One region of the Streptomyces sp. JLYT201 genome, then DNA from elsewhere that is predicted to be linked to it. Evidence: riboswitches for the same ligand, from Rfam matches in the RefSeq annotation. Region 1 holds a riboswitch; each other region holds the start of a gene.
The links. A riboswitch is a leader RNA that binds a small molecule or an ion and turns the genes downstream of it on or off. The one in region 1 is predicted to bind cobalamin.

Region 1 (4,284 bases):
CGTAGACGGCGCGGATGCCCTCGCGGTGGGCGAGCAGGCCGGGGCCCGCGAGGCGGTGCACGACGGCGGCCATCAGGCGGCCCTCGCGACGCGGGCGACGGGGTGCAGCGCGGCGTGCTCAAGGGGCGCCGAGGGGTCGATGGACACGTCGAGGGGTGCGGGCTCGGCGCCCGCGCGCACCAGGAGGTCGCCGACGGCGGCGATCATCGCGCCGTTGTCGGTGCACAGGCCCAGCGGCGGGACGCGCAGGGTGATCCCCGCGGCCCGGCAGCGCTCCTCGGCGAGGGCCCGCACCCGGGAGTTGGCGGCGACGCCGCCGACGACCACGAGCGTGCCCACGCCGTGCGCGGCGCAGGCCGCGACCGCCTTGCGGGTCAGGACGTCGGCGACGGCCTCCTGGAGCGCGGCGGCCCCGTCGGCGACCGGCAGTTCGCGGCCCCGGTGGCTCTCGGCCCAGCGGGCCGCGGCGGTCTTCAGACCGGAGAACGAGAAGGCGTACGGGTCGTCGCGCGGCCCGGTCAGGGGGCGCGGGAAGGCCACCGCGTCCGACGAGCCCGCGCGGGCCGCGCGGTCGACGGCGGGGCCGCCCGGGTAGGGCAGGCCGAAGACGCGGGCCACCTTGTCGAAGCACTCCCCCGCGGCGTCGTCCAGGGTGTCGCCCAGGTGGGTGATGGGGTCCCGGGCGAGGTCGCGCACGAGCAGCAGCGAAGTGTGGCCGCCGGAGACGATGAGGACCACGCACGGGTCCGGCAGCGGCCCGTGCTCCAGGGTGTCGGCGGCGACGTGCCCGGCCAGGTGGTGCACGCCGTACAGCGGTACGTCGAGTGCGTACGCGAGGCCCTTCGCCCCGGCGAGGCCGACCTGGAGGGCGCCGGAGAGGCCCGGCCCGGTCGTCACGGCCACCGCGCCGATGTCGCCGAGCCGCAGCCCCGCCCGGTCGAGGGCGCTGCGGACCACCGGGTTCAGCGCGTGCACGTGGGCGCGGGCGGCGATCTCGGGGACGACGCCGCCGAAGCGGGCGTGCTCGTCCATGCTGGACGCGACGGCGTGCCCGAGCAGCTGCCCGTCCCGCACGAGACCTGCCCCGGTCTCGTCGCACGAAGACTCGATCCCCAGAACGATCCGAGGGGGTGCCATGCGTGTACTCCCGCTTCTTCCGCGTGCCGACCGGCCCAGCTAATGCGGCTCCATAGTAATTGCAATCAATATGCAATAAGCCGCGCCTGTCGTCTTCCCCCCTCCCCCGGACAGGGGTTCATCACCTACGCTTGCGGCGCGACTGGTTCGTCCTGCCCGCCAGGCAGTGGCGTCGTAAGAGGGAACCCGGTGGAAATCCGGGACTGCCCCGCAGCGGTGAGTGGGAACGACCGCCGTCATACGCACTGGGTCCGGCACGGACCCGGGAAGCGACGGCCAGTAGGTGACCTCCTCGGAGGTCTCGCCCGCGAGTCCGAAGACCTGCCCGTTGCCCGTGCGCGCCCCGGCGTGCGCGGCTCACCGGTGACCTCGTGGGCGGGTCGGCGTACACATCGGGCACAGGCGCGCGGCCATCGACGGCCGTGGCCGGTCGGCCGGTCTGTTGCTCCTTCGCGCTCCCGATCGTCCCGGGACCCACACGACATTGCTCGCGAAGGAGAGTTCTGTGACAGACAAGTCCGCAGCCGCGGCGGCACGGGCCACCGTGTACGGCTACCCCCGCCAGGGCGCAGACCGGGAGTTGAAGAAGGCCGTCGAGGGCTACTGGAAGGGCCGCGTCAGCGCTGCGGGCCTGCGGGAGACGGCGGCCCTACTGCGCCGCACGAACTGGGAGCAGCTCGCGGACGCCGGTGTCCACGAGGTGCCGACCGGCGACTTCTCGTACTACGACCACGTCCTGGACACGAGCGTGATGGTCGGCGCGATCCCCGCGCGGCACCGCGCCGCCGTCGCGGCGGACCCGCTGGACGGCTACTTCGCGATGGCCCGGGGCACCGCGGAGGTGGCGCCCCTCGAAATGACCAAGTGGTTCGACACCAACTACCACTACCTGGTGCCGGAGCTGGGCCCGGACACCGTGTTCGCGGCGGACGCGACGAAGCAGGTCGCCGAGGTGAAGGAGGCGCTCGCGCTCGGCCTCGCCGCGCGCCCCGTGCTCGTCGGCCCGGTCACCTATCTGCTGCTCGCCAAGCCCGCGCCGGACGTCGATCCGGGCTTCGAGCCGCTGACCCTCCTGGACCGGCTGCTTCCGGTGTACGCGGAGGTCCTCGCCGATCTGCGGGCGGCGGGCGCCGCCTGGGTGCAGCTGGACGAGCCCGCGCTCGTGCAGGACCGCACGCCCGCCGACCTGAACGCGGCGGCCCGCACCTACCGCGACCTGGGCGCGCTCGACGACCGTCCGAAGCTGCTCGTCGCCTCCTACTTCGACCGGCTCGGCGAGGCGCTCCCCGTGCTCGCCAAGGCGCCCGTGGACGGGCTGGCCGTCGACTTCACGGGGCCCGCCGCCGCCAACCTGGACGACCTCGCGCGGGCGGGCGGCCTGCCCGGCAAGCGCCTGGTCGCGGGGGTCGTCGACGGGCGCAACATCTGGATCAACAACCTGGAGAAGTCCCTCAGCACCCTCGGCACCCTGCTCGGGCTCGCCGACCGCGTGGACGTCGCCGCCTCCTGCTCCCTGCTGCACGTGCCGCTGGACGCCGCCGTCGAGCGCGACATCGACCCGCAGGTCGCCCGCTGGCTCGCCTTCGCCCGGCAGAAGACGACCGAGCTGGTCACCCTGGCCCGCGGCCTGTCCCAGGGCCCGGACACCATCGCCGCCGAACTCGCCGCGAACCGCGCCGACCTGGCGTCGCGCGCGGGCTCCGCGCTCACCCACGACCCGGCAGTGCGCGCCCGCGCCGCCGCCGCGACCGCCGCCGACGCCCGGCGCGCGCAGCCCTACCCCGAGCGGGCCGCCGCCCAGCGCGCGAGCCTGGGCCTGCCGCTGCTCCCGACGACCACCATCGGCTCGTTCCCGCAGACCACCGAACTGCGGGCGGCCCGCGCCGACCTGCGCGCGGGCCGCATCGACACGGCCCGGTACGAGGAGCGCATCGAGTCCGAGATCCAGGCGGTGCTCTCCTTCCAGGAGAAGGCGGGCATCGACGTCCTGGTGCACGGCGAGCCCGAGCGCAACGACATGGTCCAGTACTTCGCCGAGCAGCTCACCGGCTATCTGGCGACCCGGCACGGCTGGGTCCAGTCGTACGGCACGCGCTATGTGCGGCCGCCGGTGCTCGCCGGGGACATCTCGCGCCCGGAGCCGATGACGGTGCGCTGGACCGCGTACGCGAACGCGCTCACCGACCGGCCCGTCAAGGGCATGCTGACCGGTCCGGTGACGATGCTCGCGTGGTCGTTCGTCCGCGACGACCAGCCGCTCGGCGACACCGCGCGCCAGGTGGCGCTCGCCCTGCGCGACGAGGTGAACGACCTGGAGGCGGCGGGCACGTCGGTGATCCAGGTCGACGAGCCGGCGCTGCGCGAGACGCTTCCGCTGCGCGCCGCGGACCGGGCCGCGTACCTGCGGTGGGCGACGGAGTCCTTCCGGCTCACCACGAGCGGCGTGCGGCCGGAGACGCAGATCCACACCCACATGTGCTACGCGGAGTTCGGCGACGTCCTCCAGGCCATCGACGACCTCGACGCGGACGTCATCAGCCTGGAGGCGGCCCGCTCGCACATGCAGGTCGCGGACGAGCTGGCCGCCGCGGGCTATCCGCGCGAGGTGGGTCCCGGCGTGTACGACATCCACTCGCCGCGGGTGCCGGGCGCCGACGAGGCGGCCGCCCTGCTGCGCAAGGGACTTGAGGCCATCCCGGCCGGGCGCCTGTGGGTCAACCCGGACTGCGGCCTGAAGACGCGCGGCTGGCCGGAGACCCGGGCCTCCCTGGAGAACCTGGTCGCCGCCGCGCGGCAGGTCCGGGCCGAGCTGACGGCGCGGGAGTCCTGACGCGCGCCGCCCGGTGGCCGGGACGCCCCGGCCACCGGGCGGCGCTCAGCGGTCGCCCTGGGCGAGGACCGCTGCCACGAGGTCGCGCGCGAACCGCGGTGACAGGCCGTCCGGCCGGAACAGGATCCGGAAGAGCAGCGGCGCGACCACGTGGTCCATGACGGCCTCGCGCTCCGGCAGCCCCCGCTCGCCCCGCTCGGCGGCGCGGGCCAGGAGCAGGTCGATGTGCTCGGCGGAGTAGTCCGAGCAGCGGCTCGCGTTGCCGCTCTCGGGGTCACCGAGGAGCGCGTCGCGCAGATAGGCCCGGCCCGGCGCCG
Region 2 (4,284 bases), 5.9 Mb from region 1:
ATGTCACGGTGCGTGGCGGGCATGGGACGCGACGCAGCGGGTAGCCGCGGCGGCGCGTGCGAGGCCGTGCCCGCCCCCCCCCGCGAAGCCGTGCCCGGCGCCCGCGAGGCCGTGCCTGGCCCGCACATGCGGTCACAATGGACGCATGGACACCGCCCGCCGCGAGTTCGTCCGCGTCCCGCTCCCGCCCGAGCAGGGCGGCAAGGTCGTGTCCGCCGTGGGCTACCGCACGAGCGGCGAGACGCCGGGCCTGCACCGCGGCCTGCCGTCGCCGTATCTGACGCTGATCTTCTCGCTCGACGGGCCCGTCGTCACCGGCTCCACGGCGGAGCGGGCCACCGGGCCCGACGCCGAGCGCACCGACATCGTCGTGGGCGGTCTGCACCAGAGCCCGGCGTACGTCGTGCAGCCCGAGCACCAGGCGGGCATCCAGCTCGCCGTGCACCCGCTCGCGGCCCGCTCGCTCCTCGGCCTCCCGGCCGCCGAGCTGACGGGACGGCTCGTCACCGACGGCACGGACGTCCTCGGCCGGATCGCCGCCGAGGTCCGCGAGCGGCTGTGCGAGGCCGACGGCTGGGACGAGCGGTTCGCCTGCCTCCACGCCTACTTGGCGCGCCGCGCCGCCGACGCCGGGCGCCTCGCCCCGGTGCGCCCCGAGGTCGCCGAGGCCTGGGCCTGGCTCGCCCGGCACCGGGGCGCGGGCACCCTGCGGGGCCTGGCCGCGCACGTCGCGCTCAGCGAGCGCCGCCTGACGGCCCTCTTCCGCGCCGAGACCGGCGTGACGCCCAAGCAGGCCGCCCGCCTGATGCGCTTCCAGCACGCGAAGGCGCGGGTCGTGCGCGCGGTCGTCGCGGGCGCGCCCGCCGACCTCGCCCGCGTCGCCGCCGACTGCGGCTACTACGACCACTCCCACCTGGTGCGCGACTTCCGCCAGTACACGGGCGCGAGCCCGACCGCCTGGCTGGCCGAGGAGTGCCGGAATATCCAAGCCGGGGGACACCGCGACGGCGAAGACTGAGAGGCATGAACACCACCGAAGCGGTACAGAGCACTCAGAACACCCCGAACCTCCGCGCCCCCGACGTCTGGCCCGCCTTCCAGGCCCACGACGCCCCCGCCCTCATCGACTTCCTCGTCACCACCGTCGGCTTCCTGCGCACCGCCGTGTACGAGGACGGCGGCCGCGTCGCCCACGCCCAGCTCGACTGGCCCGAGGGCGGCGGCGTCATGCTCGGCTCGTACGACCCGGAGTCGGCCGAGTGGTGCCTCAAGCCGGGGACGTTCGGTGCGTACGTCGTCACGGATCACGTCGACGCCCTCCACCGCCGCCTCAAGGAGGCGGGCGTGAAGGTCATCCGCGAGATCGAGGACCAGCCGTACGGCAGCCGCGAGTTCGCCGTCGCGGACCCGGAGGGCAACAAGTGGTCCTTCGGCACCTACCGCGGCGAACCGCGCCCCGAGCAGGGGTGACGTCCGCCCGGCCCGCGGCGGGGTGATAGCTTGCGCACGCCAGTCGCGCCCGCACCAGGGCCAGGGAATCCGGTGGGAATCCGGAACTGACGCGCAGCGGTGAGGGGGACGGGCGGGACCAGCGGCCACTGGATGTCACCGGACATCCGGGAAGGCGGCCCCGCCCGGACGAACCCGAGTCCGAAGACCTGCTGGCACCGCCGACCGCGCGCCGGGCGGCGGGGTTTCGCAGACCAGGCTCCGCGCATGAGCCATGAGACCCGGGAAGTCCTGTGCCCCCTCTCGCCCCTCGCGCACGCCGCGCGCCCGCCCGTCCCCGCAGCGCCGCCCCCGGCGCCCGCACCGCCCCCGGGGCGCGCCTGACCGCGCTGCTCGCGGCGGGCGGCCTGCTCCTGCTCACCGCCTGCGGCGGCGGCTCCGCGAAGCGCCAGGACGAGGGGGCCAAGGCCGCGGGCTACCCGGTGACGGTCACCTCCTGCGGCAAGAAGGCCGAGGTCACGGCCCCGCCGAAGCGGGCGGTCTCCCTCGACCAGGGCTCCACGGAGATCCTGCTCTCCCTCGGCCTCGCCGACCGCATGGCCGGCACCGGCACCTGGACCGACCCGGTCCTGCCCCGCCTGAAGAAGCAGAACGCGAAGGTCGAGCGCCTCGCCGACCGCTACCCGTCCCTGGAGAAGGTCCTCTCCAAGGAGCCGGACTTCGTCAGCGCGTCGTTCCTCTACACCGTCGGCAAGGGCGGCGTCGCCGACCGCGCCAAGTTCACCGAGCTCGGCGTCCCCGTCTACGTCTCGCCCACCGACTGCGCGGGCAAGGACAACGGCGGCGACGGCGACGGCACCCGCACCAAGACGCTCACCATGGACACCGTCTACGGCGAGATCCGCGACCTGGCCCGGGTCTTCCACGTCCAGGCGCGCGGCGAGCGCCTCGTCGCGGACCTCAAGTCCCGCGTGACCAGGGCGAAGCAGACGCTCAAGGCGTCCGACGCGTCCGTCCTGTACTGGTTCTCCGACTCCAAGGCGCCCTACATCGCGGGCTGCTGCGGCGCGCCCGGCGTCATCACCCGCGCCCTCGGCGTCCGCAACGTCTTCGCCGACACGCGCGCCGAGTGGCCCCAGATCAACTGGGAGACCGTGGCCGACCGCGACCCGGACGTCCTCGTCATCGGCGACCTCACCCGCAAGGCCCAGTCGGCCGAGAGCGCCCGCCAGAAGATCAGGTTCCTGGAGTCCAACCCCGTCACCAGGAACCTCACGGCCGTGAAGAAGAAGCGGTACGTGCTGCTCAGCGGCCAGGCCCTCAACCCGACGATCCGCACGGTCGACGGCATCGAGCAAGTCGCGGCGGGGCTGCGCGCGTTCGGCCTGGCCCGGTGAGCACGGCCGCACGCGAGCGGGCCCGCGGCGGCCCGCGCCTCCGGTCCGGCGCCTGGCGCGCGGCCCTGCTGTGGGCGGCGGGCCTGGTGGCGCTCCCGCTCTCGGTGGCCGTCGCCGTCACCATCGGCCCGGCCGACATCTCCGTACCGGACGTCTGGGCGGCGGTGGCTGCCCACCTCGGCTGGGGCGAGGCCGAGCTCACCCCGCTGCGCGACGGCATCGTGTGGAACCTGCGCATGCCGCGCACCCTGCTCGCGGGCGTCTGCGGGGCGGGCCTCGCCGTGTGCGGCGCGGTCCTCCAGTCGCTGCTGCGCAATCCGCTCGCCGACCCCTTCGTCCTCGGCGTGTCCTCCGGGGCGTCCACGGGCGCGGTGGCGGTGGTGGTCCTCGGGGTCGGCGGGGGAGCGGTGTCGGTCTCCGGCGGGGCCTTCGCCGGAGCCCTGTGCGCGTTCGGCTTCGTGCTGCTCCTCAGCCAGGCCCTGGGCGCCACGACGGACCGCGTGGTCCTGTCCGGGGTGGCGGCCATGCAGCTCTTCTCCTCCCTCACTTCCTTCGTCATCCTGACGGCCGCGGACGCGGAGACGACGCGCGGCGTCCTGTTCTGGCTGCTCGGCTCGTTGAGCGGCGCGGACTGGACGGACGTGGCGGTGTGCGCGGCGGTCCTCGCCGTGGCCCTGGTGATCTGTCTGTCCCAGGCCCACACCCTCGACGCGTTCGCCTTCGGCCAGGACGCGGCGGCCGCCCTGGGCGTGCACGTCACCCGGGTCCGGCTGCTCCTGCTGTGCACCACGGCCCTGCTCACGGCGGCCCTGGTCAGCGCGGCCGGGGCCATCGGCTTCGTCGGCCTGACCCTGCCCCACGCGGCCCGCGTGCTCGTCGGCCCGCGCCACGCCCGCCTGCTGCCGGTGACGGCCCTGACCGGCGCGGTGTTCCTCATCTGGGTGGACACCCTGGCCCGTACGCTCCTGGACCCGCAGGAGGTGCCGGTCGGCGTGGTCACGTCGCTGATCGGCGTCCCCGCGTTCGTGGCGGTCCTCTACCGCACGAGGAGGGTCGGATGAGCGCGGCGCGGTCCCGTGCGGAGCCTTCGGCAGGCACTCCGGCGGAGCCTGAGGCGGGGCTTCCCGCTCAGGAGGGCGCGGGCCTCAGCGCGGACCGGGTCTCCCGGGCCGCGGGCGGGCGCCTCATCGTCGACGGCGTCACCCTCGCCCCGCGCCCGGGCACGGTGGTCGGCCTCCTGGGCCCCAACGGCTCCGGGAAGTCCACGCTCCTGCGCCTCCTCGCGGGCGTCCTGGCCCCCACCGCCGGGGCGGTCACCCTCGACGGCGAGCCGCTGCGCGACCTGGGCCGCCGCGCGGTCGCCCGCCGTCTCGCCCTGGTGGAGCAACAGGCGGACACCCAGGTCGACCTGACGGTGCGGGACGTCGTACGCCTGGGC
Region 3 (4,284 bases), 640 kb from region 1:
GATCTGGACCAGGACGCCTTGAGCAGCCGTGAGATCTCCGACGCGGTGGGCGGGTCGGCGCACTCCGGGTCCTCGCTGTACTCCCTCGACACCGAGGCGCTCGCGGCCCTGCGCCCCGATGTGGTCCTCACCCAGGACCTGTGCGACGTCTGCGCGGTCTCGTACGAGCGGGTCAGCCGCACCGTGCGGCTCCTGGACGCGGACACCCGCGTCCTGAGCCTGGAGCCGCGCACCCTCGACGACGTGCTGGACTGTCTGGTCACGGTCGGGGCCGTGCTCGGGGTGCGGGGGCGCGCCGCGTCGCGCCGGGACGAGCTGCGCGCCCGCCTCGACCGGGTGCGCGCCCTGACCGCGGGGCGTGCGCGGCCCCGGGTGGTCGCGATCGAGTGGCTGGATCCGCTGTGGCCGGCCGGGCACTGGGTGCCCGAGCAGATCGCCGCCGCCGGGGGCGAGCCGCTCCTCGCCGGGCCCGGCGAGCACACCGGGCCCATGACGTGGGACGCGGTGCGCGCGGCCCGGCCCGACGTGCTGCTCGTGCTGCCCTGCGGCTTTCCGCCCGAGCGGACGCTGCGCGAGACGGGCCTGCTCACCCGGCTGCCCGGCTGGTCGAAACTGCTCGCCGTCCGGTCGGGGCGCGTCTGGGTCCTGGACGGGCCCGCGTACTTCAACCGGCCGGGGCCGCGCGTGGTCCGCGGGGCGGAGGTGCTGGCCCACGTCCTGCACGGGGTGGGCGCCGGGGCGGCGGTGACCGCGGGCGAGGCGCGCCCGCTGCCCTGACCCGGGCGCGCCGCCCCGGCGCGGTGGTTCAGGACACCGCGCGGCGTCGCGGCGGGGTGAAGGCGTACAGGTCGAGGATCTCCGGCCGCGGAGCGACGCCGGGGCCCCCGGCGCGGACCCAGGCGACGATGTCCTCGGTCGCGTCCGCGTCGTTGACCAGGCCGAGCCACACCGGCCGGGCACCGGCCGCCCGGCCCTCGGCAGAGGGCTGGACCACGATGACGTTGGCCTGGTCGCACACGTCCAGGCAGGCGGAGACGCGTACGGGTGCCTCGGCCCGCAGGCGCGCGGTCTGTGCGGCGTGGTCGACGCCGGTCACCTTCGGACTGCCGCAGCAGCAGTCTCGGCAGACGACGACCCGGCAGGGCGCCGGTCCTGTGGCCGTGTCATGACTTCCTGCGGTGCCGGACGACTTCCGGGCCGGTCTTGCGGGCATGCCGCGTCCTGCCTCTCTCCGGGGAGATCCGCCCCGGTGTTGTGCGGAGGAGGCGACCGCGTGAGTCTCCTGGCTCTCGGGTCGCCGCTCGTCCCGGCTTTCCCACCCCCTGCGGGGCGGTGGCCGGTCGGGACGCGCTCGCCGATCACAGTGGCGGGACCGCGCCGGATTCACACCGGCTTCCTCGGACCGCCGTCGCCTTGTCGTCCGTCATCATTCCATCCGACTGCCCTCAGCTGCCCGGGGGTCCCGCTCCGGGACCTCGTCAGCCGCCGTACAGGGTCACCGGCAGGGCCTGGACGCTGTTGCTGACGAAGGACGGCAACGGCACCAACTCCGCGCGCGGCACGGCGAGCTCCATGTCCGGGAACCGCCCGAACAGGCCCGGCAGCGCGATGCCCGCCTCCAGACGGGCCAGGCCCGCGCCCAGGCAGTAGTGCGGGCCGTGGCCGAAGGAGAGGTGCTTCGGACGGGGCCGGGCGATATCGAACTCCTCGGCGTCGGGGCCGAATCGGTCGGGGTCCCGGCCCGCGGCCGCGTACGAGGCGAGGATGGCCTCGCCGCGCGGGATCACCACGTTTCCGACGGGGATGTCGTCGAGGGCGTAGCGCAGCGGGAAGTGCGCGACGGGCGGGTCCCACCGCAGGGTCTCCTCCACCACGGCGTCCCACGGCCGTTGCCCGGTGGTGACGGCGGCGCGCTGCTCGGGGTGGGTGAGCAGCGCCGCCGTCGCGTTGGTGATCAGGTTGAGGGTGGTGCCGTGGCCCGCGACGAGGACCAGGGTCAGGGTGCCGATCAGCTCCGGCTCCGAGAGCCGGTCGCCGTCGTCGCGCGCGGCGATCAGATGGCTGGTCAGGTCCTCCCCCGACCGCTTCCGCCGGTCGGCGACGAGGTCGGCGAGGAGTGCGTGCAGGCGTTGTTGGGTGGCGAGGGTCTCTTCGGGCGGGGTGACGCTGCTGGTCAGGCTCGCGGAGAGGTTCCGGAAGTCGTCGAAGCGCTCGTCGGGCACGCCGAGGAGGTCGCCGATCACCGCCATGGGCAGCGGATAGGCGAAGTGGCGGCGCAGGTCCACGGGATCGGTGCCGCCCTCGGCGAGGGCGTCGAGGAGGCTCTGGGTGATCGCCTCGACGCGGGGCCGCATCGCGGTGACGCGCCGCGCGGTGAAGGCCTGCGCGACGAGGTCGCGCAGCCGGCGGTGTTCCTCTCCGTCGGCGGTGGTCATGCCGCGGTTGGTGACCATGCCGATCAGCGGCCAGCCCTCCGGCACCTCCCCCGCCCGCAACGCGGACCAGTGCGCCGGGTCCTTTGCCGTACGGGGGTCCGCCAGGAGTTCCTGGAGGAGTTGGTGGCGGGTGAGGACCCAGGCGGGCAGTCCACCGGGGAGCCGCACGCGCACGGCGGGGCCGATCGCGCGGAGCCTCCGGTTCTCGCCGTGGAGGTCACCGGCGCTCGCGTCGAGGCGGAAGGGAGGGGGTTGGCTGTCCACGGGTCACCTCTGGCTGGGTCGACGAGGGAGCGAGCGTGGAGCGTGTGCGGGGACGGGCGTGGCGCGGGCGTGTGCTGTGCGCACCGTGCGCCGCACGCGGTGTGCGCCGTGCACGGCGTACGCGGGCGCCGTGCGGGGCGGCGTACGCGGAGCGGCCACTGGATCGTACGGTTCCGCGCGAGCCCGGAGAAGAGCGCGCGCGACGCCCGTGCGACGGTCCGTGGGGGCGTGCCCGGCCCGGGGCCTGACGGGTGTTCAGCCCGACGTGGCCGCGGGAGCGGGCTCGGCCTCGGTCTCCGGTTCCGCCTGCCGTGCGCGGTCGGCCGTGGCGCTGGCGACCGTCATCCGCAACGGGGGCAGGGACGCGACGAAGGTGCCGAGGGCCAGCAGGACGCCGAGCACTCCGGCGCCCGCCGTGTCGAGGACGGCGCCGACGGCCAGCGGCCCGATGCCGGTGCCCAGCGCGCTCGCTCCGCTGAGGGAGGCCACCAGGCGTCCGCTCGGGTCGAGGAGCGCGGCGGCCGCGAGGGTCTGTACCAGGACGGCCAGTTGGCAGGCCTGCCACAGGACGGCCGCGACGATGAACAGCACCGGGTCGTGGGTGAGCACCAGGGCGGCCATCGACAGGGCCTGTGCCGTGATGAAGGCGGCCAGGGACCGCGTGCGGCCGAAGCGGCGGGCGGCGGCGGGGCCGAGCACGGCGCCGACGAGGGCCACGACACCGGAGACGGCGAGGACCACCGACACGGCCGAGGGCGACATGCCGGTGTGTTCGCGGCCGAAGACCGAGGCGTACGCCCAGGCCCCCTGGGTGACGGCCCACAGCAGCGCGATCCCGCCCAGCAGGACCCATGAGGGGGTGGCCGCGTCGTTCGGCGTGGCGGCCGGGGCGGGCGCCGCCGGGGCCGCCCCGGGCTGCGCGGTCCCGCTCGTGGTCGGCCCGTCGGGAAGGCCGCCCACCAGGGGCCAGGCGAGCAGGCAGCACAGCGCCATGACCAGGAAGCCGGTGCCCTCCCCCACGCTGTGGTTGGCCGCGGGCACCGCCATGATCAGCAGGGCGGTCACGGCCACCGTGCCCGCGATGGTGGCCGCGGACGCCTTGTCGGCGTCGTCGGTGGCGGCGATCGCCGCCGTGGCCGCGGCGTAGACCGCGCCGAGCCCGCCGCCGATGACGAGATTGGCCAGGATCAGCGTCGGCAGGTCGCTCGCGGCGGTCGCCCCGACGAAGCCCGCGAGGCCGACGGCGAGACCGGTGCGAGCCATGCGGACGCGGCCGGGGCGCGCGGCCCGCGCGGCGAGGCGCAGGGTGACGAGCGCGGTGGCCATGAGCTGGGTGGCGCCGACGAGTCCCGCGCCGGAGTCCCCGAGCGCGAACCGCGAGGAGAAGTCATCGACGAACAGGGGCATCAGATTCGCCCCGCCGTTGCCCAGGGTGGCTCCGGCGATCAGGGCGACGGCGACGCCGAGGGTCAGGGCGGCCGTCCCGCGCGCCTTCACCGACGCCCCCGCGGGGTGCGGTCGGCCACAGGTGCTCGGCGGGTGGTCGGGGGTGCGACAGCCATGGGGTTCCCATCGGTCGGAGGTG
Region 4 (4,284 bases), 2.5 Mb from region 1:
GTCTTCCACGCGGCGAGCGAGAAGTTCTCGGCGACCAACGAGGCGACCGGCAAGCCCGTCGGCGCGCTCGTGCCCGGGGACGCGGGGACCTGGACGTACGCGACCCTGGCGCTCGGCTCGGCGCTCGCGCTCTTCATGTACCCGCACTCGATCACCGCGACGCTGTCCTCGCGCAGCCGGGACGTGATCCGCCGCAACACCACCATCCTGCCGCTGTACTCGCTGATGCTGGGCCTGCTCGCGCTGCTCGGGTTCATGGCGATCGCGGCCGGGGTGAAGGTCGACAACGGGCAGCTGGCGATCCCGCAGCTGTTCGAGGACATGTTCCCCGACTGGTTCACCGGCGTGGCCTTCGCGGCCATCGGCATCGGCGCGCTCGTGCCCGCCGCCATCATGTCCATCGCGGCCGCGAACCTCTTCACCCGCAACATCTACAAGGACTTCCTCAAGCCCGACGCGACGCCCGAGCAGGAGACCAAGGTCTCCAAGCTGGTCTCGCTCCTGGTGAAGGTGGGCGCCCTCGCCTTCGTGCTCACCATGGACAAGACCGTCGCCATCAACTTCCAGCTCCTGGGCGGCATCTGGATCCTGCAGACCATGCCCGCACTCGTCGGCGGCCTGTTCACGCGGTGGTTCCACCGGTGGGCGCTGCTCGCCGGGTGGGCGGCCGGCATGGTCTACGGCACGGTGGCCGCCTACGGCGTCGCCTCGCCGACGCAAGCGCACTTCGGCGGGTCCTCCAAGGAGATCCCCGGCATCGGCGAGATCGGCTACATCGGCCTGACGGCGTTCGTCCTGAACGTGGTCGTGACGGTCGTCCTCACCTTCGTCCTGAAGGCGATCAAGGCCCCCGACGGCGTCGACGAGACCTCCCCCGAGGACTACACGGCGGACGCCGGCGACCAGGGCGTGGCCGTCGAGCTGCCCAAGGTGGGGGCGGGCCACTGAGCCGAGGCGCTACGGACCCACAGGGCCGGGCGGGGCACGGCGGCGGACGCATGCGAAAGGATGTGCGCATGAGACGTTCCCGCCGCCTCCTCCCGGCCCTGCTCCTCGCGCCGCTCGCCCTCACCGGCTGCGGCTCGGACAGCCTCGACAGCGCGGCACCGCCGGACCGCGCCGAGCTGAAGGCCCGCGCCGAGGCGGCGCAGACGGTCGTGGAGCACGTCTACGTGACGGAGGCCGACGGCTTCGAGCTGGCCCGCCAGTCGGTGGGCGTGATCGGCGACTACGGCTTCCAGTCCACCTACGTACGGGACGAGGGCGGCGCGCAGCTCACGCTCTCCGTCGACCGGGGCACCGTCACCGACGGGAACTGCCGCACGGTCCCGCCCGCCGCCACGCGCTGCGAGAAGGACGGCAAGGGCTGGTACCGCCGCACGGGCTCCCGGCACGAGTACGTCCGCACGGAGAACGGGCTGCGCATCCAGCTCGCCGCCGACCGCGACGCGGTGAGCCGCGAGGTGCTGCGCGCCGCCGCCGAGGCCGCCCACCGCGCCGACGACCGCGAACTCGACGCGACCCTGCCCGAGACGGCCGACCCCGAGGGCCTGCCCACGGACGGCGGCGACACGGGCCGCCCCGTGGAGCGCGGCGACCTGCCGCCGAACGGCGACGGCGCCCCGCAGGACCCGCCGGGCGCGGGCGGCTGACCCACCGGCGCCCCGCCCGGGGCTCCGGCCGAGACGGCACCGGGCACCCCACCCGGGGCTCCGGCTGACACGCCCCCGGGCACCCCGCCCGGGGCTCCGGCCGACACGCCATCGGGCACCCCCTCGGCCCCCCGCACGCCGCTCCGGCACACTGCCGCGCATGGACATGGTCATCAGGCGGGTGCGGCCCGCCGAGTACGCGGCCCTGGGCGAGCTCACCGTCGAGGCGTATCTGCGCGACGGCTTCCTGGAGTTCGGCGCCGAGGAGGGCGGCTACCGCGACCACCTGCGCGATGTCGCCGGGCGGGCCGAGGCCGCCGAGGTGCTCGTCGCGGTGGCGGGCGAGCGGCTGCTCGGGGGCGTGACGTTCGTGCCCGCGGCCGGACCCATGGCCGACATCGCGCGCGCGGACGAGGCGGAGGTGCGCATGCTCGCCGTCGCGCGCGCGGCGCGCGGCCGGGGCGCGGGCGAGGCCCTGGTGCGCGCCTGCGTCGAACGCGCCCGGACCGCGGGGCGCGCCGCGGTCGTGCTGTCCACCCAGCCGACGATGCTCGCGGCCCAGCGGCTCTACGAGCGGCTCGGCTTCGTCCGCGCCCCGCGCCGGGACTGGGAGCCGGTCCCCGGTCTGGGGCTCCTCTCCTACGAGTTGACGCTCTGACGGGCCGAGGAGCGACCACACCCCGTGAGGGAGCGGTCACCTCCGACACAACATCTAGGGGCACCACCGAAACCCGGCACAAGATGTATGCTCGTCCTCGCTGTCGCCGCAGGGGAATCCGGTGGAAGTCCGGAACTGTCCCGCAACGGTGTACGTGTGCGCATTTGCGTACCCACAAAGTCCGAGGACCTGCCGACAGCGCACCCGTGCCGCCCGGTCCGGGTGCAGACGTCCGGGCCTCGTGGACATGGGCTGGTGGACGCGGCGTACGTACCGCCTCGCGCGGTCGCGCCCGTGTGCCTTCGCCTGCCTCGATGCCCAGAGCCGAGCGAGGGAGAGCACCACGTGACCATCGCGCCCGCCGAGCCCGCGTCAGCGCAGGCCGAAGCCGGTCAGCAGCACGCCGAGCAGTCCGCCCCGTCCACCGACGGGCCCGGCGCCGCCCTGCTGCGCACCCTGACCGACCTCACCGCCGACCTTCCCGACGCCGACCCCGGACGCGTCGCCGCGGCCGCGCTGCGCGGTCGCTCGGCGAAGGCCGACGAGGCGGAGTTGCGGGAGCTCGCCACCGAGGCGGCCGCCGGGCTCATCTCCGAGGACCCCGCGTACTCCCGGCTCGCCGCCCGGCTCCTGAGCATCGGCATTCGCGAGGAGGCCGCCTCGCAGGGCGTCACGTCGTTCTCCGAGTCCGTCGCGGTGGGCCACCGCGAGGGCCTGATCGCCGACCGCACCGCCGCCTTCGCGGCCCTGCACGGCACCCGTCTGGACGCCCTCGTGGAGGCCGCGCTCGCCGACGGCGCCGACCGCCGCTTCGGCTACTTCGGCCTGCGCACGCTGCACAGCCGCTATCTGCTGCGCCACCCGATCACCCGCAAGGTCATCGAGACGCCGCAGCACTTCATGCTGCGCGTGGCCGCCGGTCTCGCCGAGGACGACTCCGCTCACGCCCTCGACGAGGTCGCCGCGCTGTACGGCCTGATGAGCCGCCTCGACTACCTGCCGTCGTCGCCGACGCTCTTCAACTCCGGCACCCGCCACCCGCAGATGTCGAGCTGCTACCTGCTCGACTCGCCGCTCGACGAGCTGGACTCCATCTACGACCGCTACCACCAGGTGGCGCGTCTGTCGAAGCACGCGGGCGGCATCGGTCTGTCGTACTCCCGCATCCGCTCGCGCGGTTCGCTGATCCGCGGCACGAACGGCCACTCGAACGGCATCGTGCCGTTCCTGAAGACGCTCGACGCCTCCGTCGCCGCCGTGAACCAGGGCGGCCGCCGCAAGGGCGCCGCCGCCGTCTACCTGGAGACCTGGCACTCCGACATCGAGGAGTTCCTGGAGCTGCGGGACAACACCGGCGAGGACGCCCGGCGCACCCACAACCTGAACCTGGCGCACTGGATCCCGGACGAGTTCATGCGCCGGGTCGCCGCCGACCAGGAGTGGTCGCTGTTCTCCCCCGCCGACGTGCCCGAGCTCGTCGACCTGTGGGGCGAGGAGTTCGACACGGCCTACCGCGCGGCCGAGGCCAAGGGCCTGGCGCAGAAGACCATGCCCGCCCGCGATCTGTACGGCCGCATGATGCGCACCCTCGCGCAGACCGGCAACGGCTGGATGACCTTCAAGGACGCCTCCAACCGCACCGCCAACCAGACCGCCGAGCCCGGCCACACCGTGCACTCCTCCAATCTGTGCACGGAGATCCTGGAGGTCACGGACGACGGCGAGACGGCCGTGTGCAACCTCGGCTCGGTGAACCTCGGGGCCTTCGTGGCGGACGGCGACATCGACTGGGAGCGCCTGGACGCCACCGTCCGCACCGCCGTGACGTTCCTCGACCGCGTCGTCGACATCAACTTCTACCCGACCGAGCAGGCCGGGAAGTCCAACGCCAAGTGGCGCCCGGTGGGCCTCGGCGCCATGGGCCTGCAGGACGTCTTCTTCCAGCTGCGGCTGCCCTTCGACTCCCCCGAGGCC

Region 2: linked by a shared signal. The riboswitch ahead of AC5WAM_RS29855 (ABC transporter substrate-binding protein) and the one ahead of metE (5-methyltetrahydropteroyltriglutamate--homocysteine S-methyltransferase) in region 1 are both predicted to bind cobalamin.
Region 3: linked by a shared signal. The riboswitch ahead of AC5WAM_RS02055 ((2Fe-2S) ferredoxin domain-containing protein) and the one ahead of metE (5-methyltetrahydropteroyltriglutamate--homocysteine S-methyltransferase) in region 1 are both predicted to bind cobalamin.
Region 4: linked by a shared signal. The riboswitch ahead of AC5WAM_RS14400 (ribonucleoside-diphosphate reductase subunit alpha) and the one ahead of metE (5-methyltetrahydropteroyltriglutamate--homocysteine S-methyltransferase) in region 1 are both predicted to bind cobalamin.

Annotation. Positions count from the first base shown of each region.
Region 1 is NZ_CM182551.1:1,151,992-1,156,275, forward strand. Features, by position in the region: gene AC5WAM_RS04945 (GNAT family N-acetyltransferase) at 1-73, opposite strand, end outside; gene tsaD (tRNA (adenosine(37)-N6)-threonylcarbamoyltransferase complex transferase subunit TsaD) at 73-1,137, opposite strand; cobalamin riboswitch at 1,264-1,480, shown strand; gene metE (5-methyltetrahydropteroyltriglutamate--homocysteine S-methyltransferase) at 1,643-3,967, shown strand; gene AC5WAM_RS04960 (TetR/AcrR family transcriptional regulator) at 4,013-4,284, opposite strand, start outside.
Region 2 is NZ_CM182551.1:7,064,557-7,068,840, forward strand. Features, by position in the region: gene AC5WAM_RS29845 (helix-turn-helix domain-containing protein) at 146-1,018, shown strand; gene AC5WAM_RS29850 (VOC family protein) at 1,024-1,470, shown strand; cobalamin riboswitch at 1,494-1,680, shown strand; gene AC5WAM_RS29855 (ABC transporter substrate-binding protein) at 1,830-2,846, shown strand; gene AC5WAM_RS29860 (FecCD family ABC transporter permease) at 2,843-3,907, shown strand; gene AC5WAM_RS29865 (ABC transporter ATP-binding protein) at 3,904-4,284, shown strand, end outside.
Region 3 is NZ_CM182551.1:510,115-514,398, forward strand. Features, by position in the region: gene AC5WAM_RS02050 (cobalamin-binding protein) at 1-777, shown strand, start outside; gene AC5WAM_RS02055 ((2Fe-2S) ferredoxin domain-containing protein) at 806-1,213, opposite strand; cobalamin riboswitch at 1,277-1,398, opposite strand; gene AC5WAM_RS02060 (cytochrome P450 family protein) at 1,479-2,699, opposite strand; gene AC5WAM_RS02065 (MFS transporter) at 2,955-4,196, opposite strand.
Region 4 is NZ_CM182551.1:3,602,078-3,606,361, forward strand. Features, by position in the region: gene mctP (monocarboxylate uptake permease MctP) at 1-948, shown strand, start outside; gene AC5WAM_RS14390 (hypothetical protein) at 1,017-1,652, shown strand; gene AC5WAM_RS14395 (GNAT family N-acetyltransferase) at 1,813-2,310, shown strand; adenosylcobalamin-variant (AdoCbl-variant) riboswitch at 2,411-2,509, shown strand; gene AC5WAM_RS14400 (ribonucleoside-diphosphate reductase subunit alpha) at 2,656-4,284, shown strand, end outside.